DNA from 3 places in the Geodermatophilus sp. SYSU D01105 genome. Region 1 is predicted to be linked to each of the others. Evidence: riboswitches for the same ligand, from Rfam matches in the RefSeq annotation. Region 1 holds a riboswitch; each other region holds the start of a gene.
What was found. Region 1 has a riboswitch for S-adenosylmethionine ahead of ACI79I_RS16160 (bifunctional o-acetylhomoserine/o-acetylserine sulfhydrylase). Riboswitches for the same ligand answer to the same signal wherever they lie in the genome.
Positions count from the first base shown of each region.

Region 2: it holds a riboswitch for S-adenosylmethionine, as region 1 does, so the genes downstream of both, ACI79I_RS15755 (aminotransferase class V-fold PLP-dependent enzyme) here and ACI79I_RS16160 (bifunctional o-acetylhomoserine/o-acetylserine sulfhydrylase) in region 1, are expected to answer to the same signal.
Region 3: it holds a riboswitch for S-adenosylmethionine, as region 1 does, so the genes downstream of both, thrC (threonine synthase) here and ACI79I_RS16160 (bifunctional o-acetylhomoserine/o-acetylserine sulfhydrylase) in region 1, are expected to answer to the same signal.

Region 1 covers NZ_JBJGYR010000016.1:70,986-73,239, reverse strand. The annotation lists gene ACI79I_RS16160 (bifunctional o-acetylhomoserine/o-acetylserine sulfhydrylase) at 1-1,117, opposite strand, end outside; SAM riboswitch class IV at 1,161-1,276, opposite strand; gene ACI79I_RS16155 (zinc-dependent alcohol dehydrogenase family protein) at 1,392-2,254, shown strand, end outside.
Region 2 covers NZ_JBJGYR010000015.1:131,121-133,374, forward strand. The annotation lists gene ACI79I_RS15750 (LLM class flavin-dependent oxidoreductase) at 1-551, opposite strand, end outside; SAM riboswitch class IV at 779-892, shown strand; gene ACI79I_RS15755 (aminotransferase class V-fold PLP-dependent enzyme) at 926-2,254, shown strand, end outside.
Region 3 covers NZ_JBJGYR010000003.1:83,840-86,093, forward strand. The annotation lists gene thrC (threonine synthase) at 1-883, opposite strand, end outside; SAM riboswitch class I at 896-1,024, opposite strand; gene ACI79I_RS03365 (HAD family hydrolase) at 1,084-1,905, shown strand; gene ACI79I_RS03370 (hypothetical protein) at 1,953-2,254, shown strand, end outside.

The sequences.
Region 1 (2,254 bases):
CGCCGATGTTGGCCACGTGGCTGTGCAGCTCCAGCGCGTCGACGAACCGCTTGCCGGCCTCCACCCCGCCGTGCAGCTCGAAGGTGAGGACGGCGCCGGCGCCGCGCGGTGCGTACTTCTGCTGCGCCGCGTGCCAGGGGGACGACGGCAGCCCGGGGTAGTTGACCCGGTCGACCGCGTCGTGGCCCTCGAGGAACTCCGCGACCCGCTGGGCGTTGGCCACGTGCCGCTCCATGCGCAGCGACAGGGTCTCGATGCCCTGGACCACGAGGAAGGCGTTGAACGGGGAGATGGCCGGGCCCAGGTCGCGCAGCAGCTGCACGCGCGCCTTGAGGGCGTAGGCCGGGGCGCCCAGGTCGGCGTAGACGACGCCGTGGTAGGTGGGGTCGGGCTCGGTGAAGCCGGGGAACCTGCCGTTCCGCCAGTCGAAGTTGCCCGAGTCGACGATGAGGCCGGCGATCGCGGTGCCGTGACCGCCCAGGTACTTGGTCGCCGAGTGCACGACGACGTCGGCGCCGAACTCGATCGGCCGGATCAGGTAGGGCGTGGCGATGGTGTTGTCGACGATCAGCGGGACGCCGTTGCGGTGGGCCACCTCCGCCACCGCGCTGATGTCGAGCACGTCGCCCTTCGGGTTGCCGATCGACTCGGCGTAGAAGGCCTTGGTGTTCTCCTGCACCAGCGACTGCCAGTTCTCCGGGTCGTCGGGGTCCTCGACGAAGGAGACGCTGACGCCCAGCTTGGGCAGCGAGTGGTGCAGCAGGTTGTACGTGCCGCCGTACAGGGAGGCGGAGGCGACGACGTGGCTGCCGGCCTCGGCGATGTTGAGGATCGCGAGGGTCTCGGCGGCCTGCCCGCTGGAGACGGCCAGCGCCGCGACGCCGCCCTCCAGCGAGGCGACGCGCTGCTCCAGCGCGTCCTGCGTCGGGTTCATGATCCGGGTGTAGATGTTGCCCATCTCGGCCAGCGCGAACAGGTCAGCGGCGTGCTGGGCGTCGCGGAACTGGTAGCTCGTCGTCGCGTAGATCGGCAGGGCGCGGGCGCCGGTCGTCGGGTCCGGGCTCGTACCGGCGTGGATCTGCCGGGTCTCGAAGCTCCAGCTCTGCGGGTCGGTCATGCGCCGGTCTCCTCTCGTCGGGAGACCCCGCGGCGCACGGGGATCTCCGTCCTTGCCGGACGGCGGGCGCCGACCGACCGGCTCTTCCCCTGGAGCACCTCGGACGGAGTCGAGGTTGCCGGGCAGCCAGCCAGGTGCTTCGCACTGCCTCTCGTGAGCCAGGCGTGATCCTAGGCAGGTGGCGCCGGCGGGGCACACGCCCCCCACCTGCGCCTGCGCCCGGCCGGGCCCGGGCCGCGAGGGCGGTCCCGCGGCGGTCCGGCAGGCTGGCGCCGTGCGCGCACTCGTCTTCGACAGCTTCGGCGGCCCGCTGACCGTGCGGGAGGTGCCCGTTCCCGACCCCGCCCCGGACGGCGTCGTCGTGCGGGTCGGTGCCAGCGGGATCTGCCGCAGCGACTGGCACGCCTGGCAGGGCCACGACCCCGACGTCGTCCTGCCGCACGTGCCCGGGCACGAGCTGGCCGGCACGGTGGCCGCGGTCGGTGCCGGCGTCCGCCGGTGGCGGGTGGGGGACCGGGTCACCGTGCCGTTCGTCAACGCCTGCGGCCGGTGCGCCCAGTGCGCCGCCGGGGACCACCAGGTCTGCCCGCGCCAGACCCAGCCCGGCTTCACCTCCTGGGGCTCGCTGGCCGAGCACGTCGCCCTGGACGCCGCCGACGTCAACCTGGTGGGCCTGCCCGAGGAGCTCGACGAGACGACCGCGGCGAGCCTGGGCTGCCGGTACGCCACCGCCTTCCGCGCGGTCGTGCAGGTCGCCGCGGTGCGCCCCGGCGAGTGGGTGGCCGTGCACGGCTGCGGCGGCGTGGGGCTCTCCGCGGTGCAGGTCGCCGCCGCCGCGGGTGCCCGCGTGGTCGCCGTCGACGTCTCCACGGGGGCCCGGGAGCTCGCGCGGCAGCTCGGCGCGGAGTCCACGGTGGGTGGCGGAGGGGACGTCGTCGCGGCGGTCGCGGAGCTGACCGGCGGCGGGGCGCACGTCTCCCTCGACGCGCTCGGCGCCGCGGTCACCTGCGAGAACTCCGTCCGGTGCCTGCGCCCGCGCGGCCGGCACGTGCAGGTCGGGCTGCTGCCACCGGCCCAGGGGAGGCCCGCGGTGCCGATGGATCGGGTGATCGCCCTGGAGCTGCAGCTGCTGGGCAG
Region 2 (2,254 bases), on a different contig from region 1:
GCGTAGGCGGCCTCCGACGAGCCGCCGAAGGAGACGTCGGGGCGGGGCTGCTGCACCGGGAAAACGTCGCTCACGAAGTCGGCGAACCGGTAGTGCTCGCCGTCCCAGTCGAACGGCTCGCCCGAGGTCCAGGCCTTCTTGACGATCCGGATGTACTCGCGGGTGCGGCCGTAGCGCTGGTCCTCGGTGAGGTGGTCGCCCTCGCGCTGCTGCTCGCGGTCGGTCCCCCCGGTGATGAAGTGCACCGTCAGCCGGCCGTCGCCGATCTGGTCGAGGGTGGCGAAGGTCTTCGCGGCGAAGGTCGGGTGGCTGACGTTGGGCCGGTGGGCCAGCAGCACCTGCAGCCGCTCGGTGTGGGAGAGCAGGTACGCGGCGGCGGCGGCCGGCTCGGGGGAGCCGGAGCCGTACGCGAACAGCACGCGGTCCCACCCCCAGTCCTCGTGCGCGCGGCCGAGTCGCAGCGTGAACTGCTTGTCGAAGCTCGGCCCGGAGCGCGGGGTGGTCTCGGATCCGTCGTTGGTGGCTGCGATGCCCAGGAACTCGATCGGCACGGGTGGTCCTCGGAGGGATGAGCGGCCGCGCGGGACGGCGGCCGGAGGGGGTGGACGGGGGCGCCGTCAGCGACAGCGGGCCGACCAGACGCGGCCCAGGTCCACGTGCACCCGACGGACCAGCCGCGGCGTGGCGGCGGTGAGGACGGGGAGGACGGGCACGGACATATCTCTACCATCCCGATCGGGTTTGACGGGAACAGGGGGTCGTGTCAGGCTCCTCGGCAGGTCATGAGCGCCAGCGACAAGCCCCGGCTCGCTGGCCGGCAACCCTTCCTCCGCGATGGGGTGCCCCGGGTGACGACCAGGCGGGTGCCGACCGGTCCCCGCAAGCGCGGACCCGCCGACCGGGTCCCCGAACCGAGGAGGCCCGCGTGACCGGCGCTGTCCTGTCCCGCCCCGCCGTCGTCCCCGCCGCGCCGGAGGGCCCGCTGCTGCCGGTGGTCGGCGCGGGCACCGCGGTGCCGCTCGTGCCGTCGGGGTGGGTCCGCTACGCCGACCTCGACACCGCGGCCAGCACGCCGGCGCTGACCGCGGTGGCCGGCCGGGTCGCCGAGGCGCTCCCCCTGTACGCGAGCGTGCACCGGGGCGCCGGGTACCTGTCGCAGGTCTCGACGGCGCTCTACGAGTCCGCGCGCGACACCGTCGCCGCGTTCGTCGGCGCCCGCCCCGACGACGTCTGCGTGCTGACGCGGAACACCACCGACTCGCTCAACCTGCTCGCCGGGTGCGTGCCACCGGGGGAGCGGGTGCTCGTCCTCGACTGCGAGCACCACGCCGACCTGCTGCCGTGGCAGCGCCGCGCGGCCACGACCGTCCTGCCGATCCGGGAGACGGTGACCGCCACCCTGCGGGCCCTGGCGGCCGAGCTCGCCGCCTCCCGGTACGCCCTGGTCGCGGTCACGGGCGCCTCCAACGTGACCGGGGAGGCGCTGCCGCTGGCCGACGTCGTCGCGCTGGCGCACGCCGCCGGCGCGCGGGTGGCCGTCGACGGCGCCCAGCTGGTGCCGCACCGCGGGTTCTCCCTCGCGGCCACCGGCGCGGACTACGTGGCGTTCTCGGGGCACAAGCTCTACGCGCCCTACGGCACCGGGGCCCTGGTCGGCCGCCGCGACTGGCTCGACGCCGCGCCGGCCCACCTGGCCGGCGGTGGGGCGGTGCAGGCGGTGACCGTGGCCGAGACCACCTGGGCCCCGGCGCCGCACCGGCACGAGGGCGGCTCGCCGAACGTGCTCGGCGCGGTGGCGCTGGCGGCCGCCTGCGACACGCTCGCCGCGCTGCCGGAGGGGGCCCTCGAGGCGCACGAGCGGGCCCTGCGCGCGCGGCTGGAGGCCGGCCTGGACGCGCTGCCCGGCGTGCGACGGCTGCGGATCTGGCCCGACTCGACCACGCCCACCGGCGTCGTGGGCTTCACCGTCGAGGGCGCCGACCCGGGGCTGGTGGCCGCCGTCCTGTCGGCCGAGCACGGCGTGGGCCTGCGGGACGGCCGGTTCTGCGCCCACCCGCTGCTCGACCGGCTCGGGATCCCCGAGGGGGCGCTGCGGGCCAGCGTCGGCGTGGCCACCACGGCGGCCGACGTCGACCGGCTGCTCGACGGCCTGGTCGCGTTCCTGGGCGAGGGCCCGGGCACCGCCTACGTCGTCCGCGAGGGCCGCTGGCAGCCGGCCGACGACCCGCGGCCGCCGGCCGGTCTGGCGGGCGCG
Region 3 (2,254 bases), on a different contig from region 1:
CGGACTGGGCGCCGAAGATCGTCCACTCGGTGGCCTCGACGATCCCGGCGGCGGTGAGCTCGCGGAAGGCCTTGTCCACCTTGGTCAGCAGGGAGCCCGACGCCATCGGGATGACGACCTGCGCCGGGATCCGCCAGCCGAGCTGCTCGGCCAGCTCGTACCCCATCGTCTTGGAGCCCTCGGCGTAGTACGGCCGCACGTTCTGGTTGACGAACGCGGTGTCCTCGAACTCGTCGGTCTCGGCGAGCTCGCTGGTCAGCCGGTTGACGTCGTCGTAGGAGCCCTGGACGGCGACCAGCGTCTGCCCGTAGACGGCCGACTGCACGACCTTGCCCGGCTCCAGGTCGGCCGGGATGAACACGAACGAGGGCAGGCCGACGCGGGCGGCGTGCGCGGCGACGGAGTTGGCCAGGTTGCCGGTGGAGGCGGCGGCGATCTTCTTGTAGCCCAGCCCCTTGGCCGCGGTGGCGGCGAGGCTGACCACGCGGTCCTTGAACGAGTGCGTGGGGTTGGCCGAGTCGTCCTTGACCCACAGCCCGCCGGTGAGGCCGAGCTCGGCGGCCAGCCGGTCGGCGCGCACCAGCGGGGTCAGGCCCGGGTCCAGGCTGACGCGGTCGGCCGGGTCCTGGCCCACCGGCAGGAGGGCGACGTAGCGCCAGATGTTCTGCGGGCCGGCCTCGATCTGCTCGCGGGTGACGGCCTTGAGCAGGTCCTTGTCGTAGTCGACCTCCAGCGGGCCGAAGCACTCCGCGCAGGCGTGCTCGGCGATGAGGCCGAAGGTGGCACCGCAGTTGCGGCAGACCAGCCCGCGGGCCGGACACGGCGGGATCGGGCCGCCGGCGCTGGAGTCGGCCTGGACGGAACCGGGAGCGGTCAGGGTCATGCGACGACTACCTCCTCATCTTCCCCGCGGCGGGCCGTCGAGCCGCGCGGGACGGAATTGGCACCTCTCGCTGCGCGGACGCGCAGACGGCGGTTGCCGGGGCTTCGTCGGGCCGTGTCCCTCTGCCCCTCTGGATGAGTGGAACGCCTGCGACTGTACCCACGTGACCCGGGCCGCACCGGCCCGGCCACGATGTGGGCGTGGCAGCGCGCATCGTCTACACCGATCTCGACGGCACGATGGTCGGCCCGCGGGGCTCCTTCTGGCACACCGCCACCCGGGACCTGACCGCCGCCCCGGCCACCGCGCTGCTCGACCTGCACCGGGCCGGCGCTCTGTTGGTCCTGGTCAGCGGCCGCACGTACGAGCAGGTCGTGGAGGCGGCGCGGATCTTCGCGGCGGACGGCGCGATCGCCGAGCTCGGCTCGGTGGTCAGCTGGGACGTCGGCCGGGGGGTGCACCGGCTGACCGGGCAGCTGCCGGCCGAGTACGCCGGGCGGACCCCGATGGAGGTGATGGCCGAGCTCGGCATCGTCGAGGACCTGCTGGCCCGCCACCCCGGTCGCCTGGAGTGGCACGCGCCCTGGCACGCCACGCACGAGACCGACGCACTGCTGCGCGGACTGGTCGACCCGCTCGCCGTGGACGCCGACCTGGCCGACCGCGGCGCCGGCTGGCTCACGCTGAAGGACAACGGCGCCATCCCGACGACCTCCCGCATGACGCTGGACCCGGAGGCGCTGCCGCCGCGGGTCTACCACCTCATGCCGCGCGGGATCTCCAAGGGCGCGGCGATCGCCTGGGACCTCGAGCGCCGCGGTCTCACGCCCGACGACGCGGTGGCCATCGGCGACAGCGTGAGCGACCTGGAGATGGCCCCCGCGGTCGGCCGGCTCTGGGTGACCGCGAACGGGGCCACCGTCGAGGGCATGGCCGACCGGCTGGCCGCCGTCCCCAACGCGACCGTCACCGACGCCCCCATGGGCGAGGGCTGGGCCCAGGCCGTCCGCGCGAGCCTGTGAGGCGCGCCGACCGATGACCGGGGCGCGCCCGGCCGGTCTGGACTGCCATGGCCCCTCCGCACACCGCACCCCTGGAACCCCTCGTGGGGCACTGGCAGACGTCCGGCACGGTCCATGACGAGTCGGGCGCGGTCACCGGGACCGACACCGACCGCCGGCTCCCCGGCGGCTGCTGGATCGCCCACGAGGTCGACGTCGTCATCGGCGACGAGCACGTCCTCGTCCACGAGGTGATCGGCGGCAGGGACGCCGCGACCGGGGGATGGCAGATGCACGCGTTCGACTCCGCGGACTCCCCCGGCTCCATGACCCTCGTGCCACTCCCCGACGGCCGCCTCCTGCTGCAGGG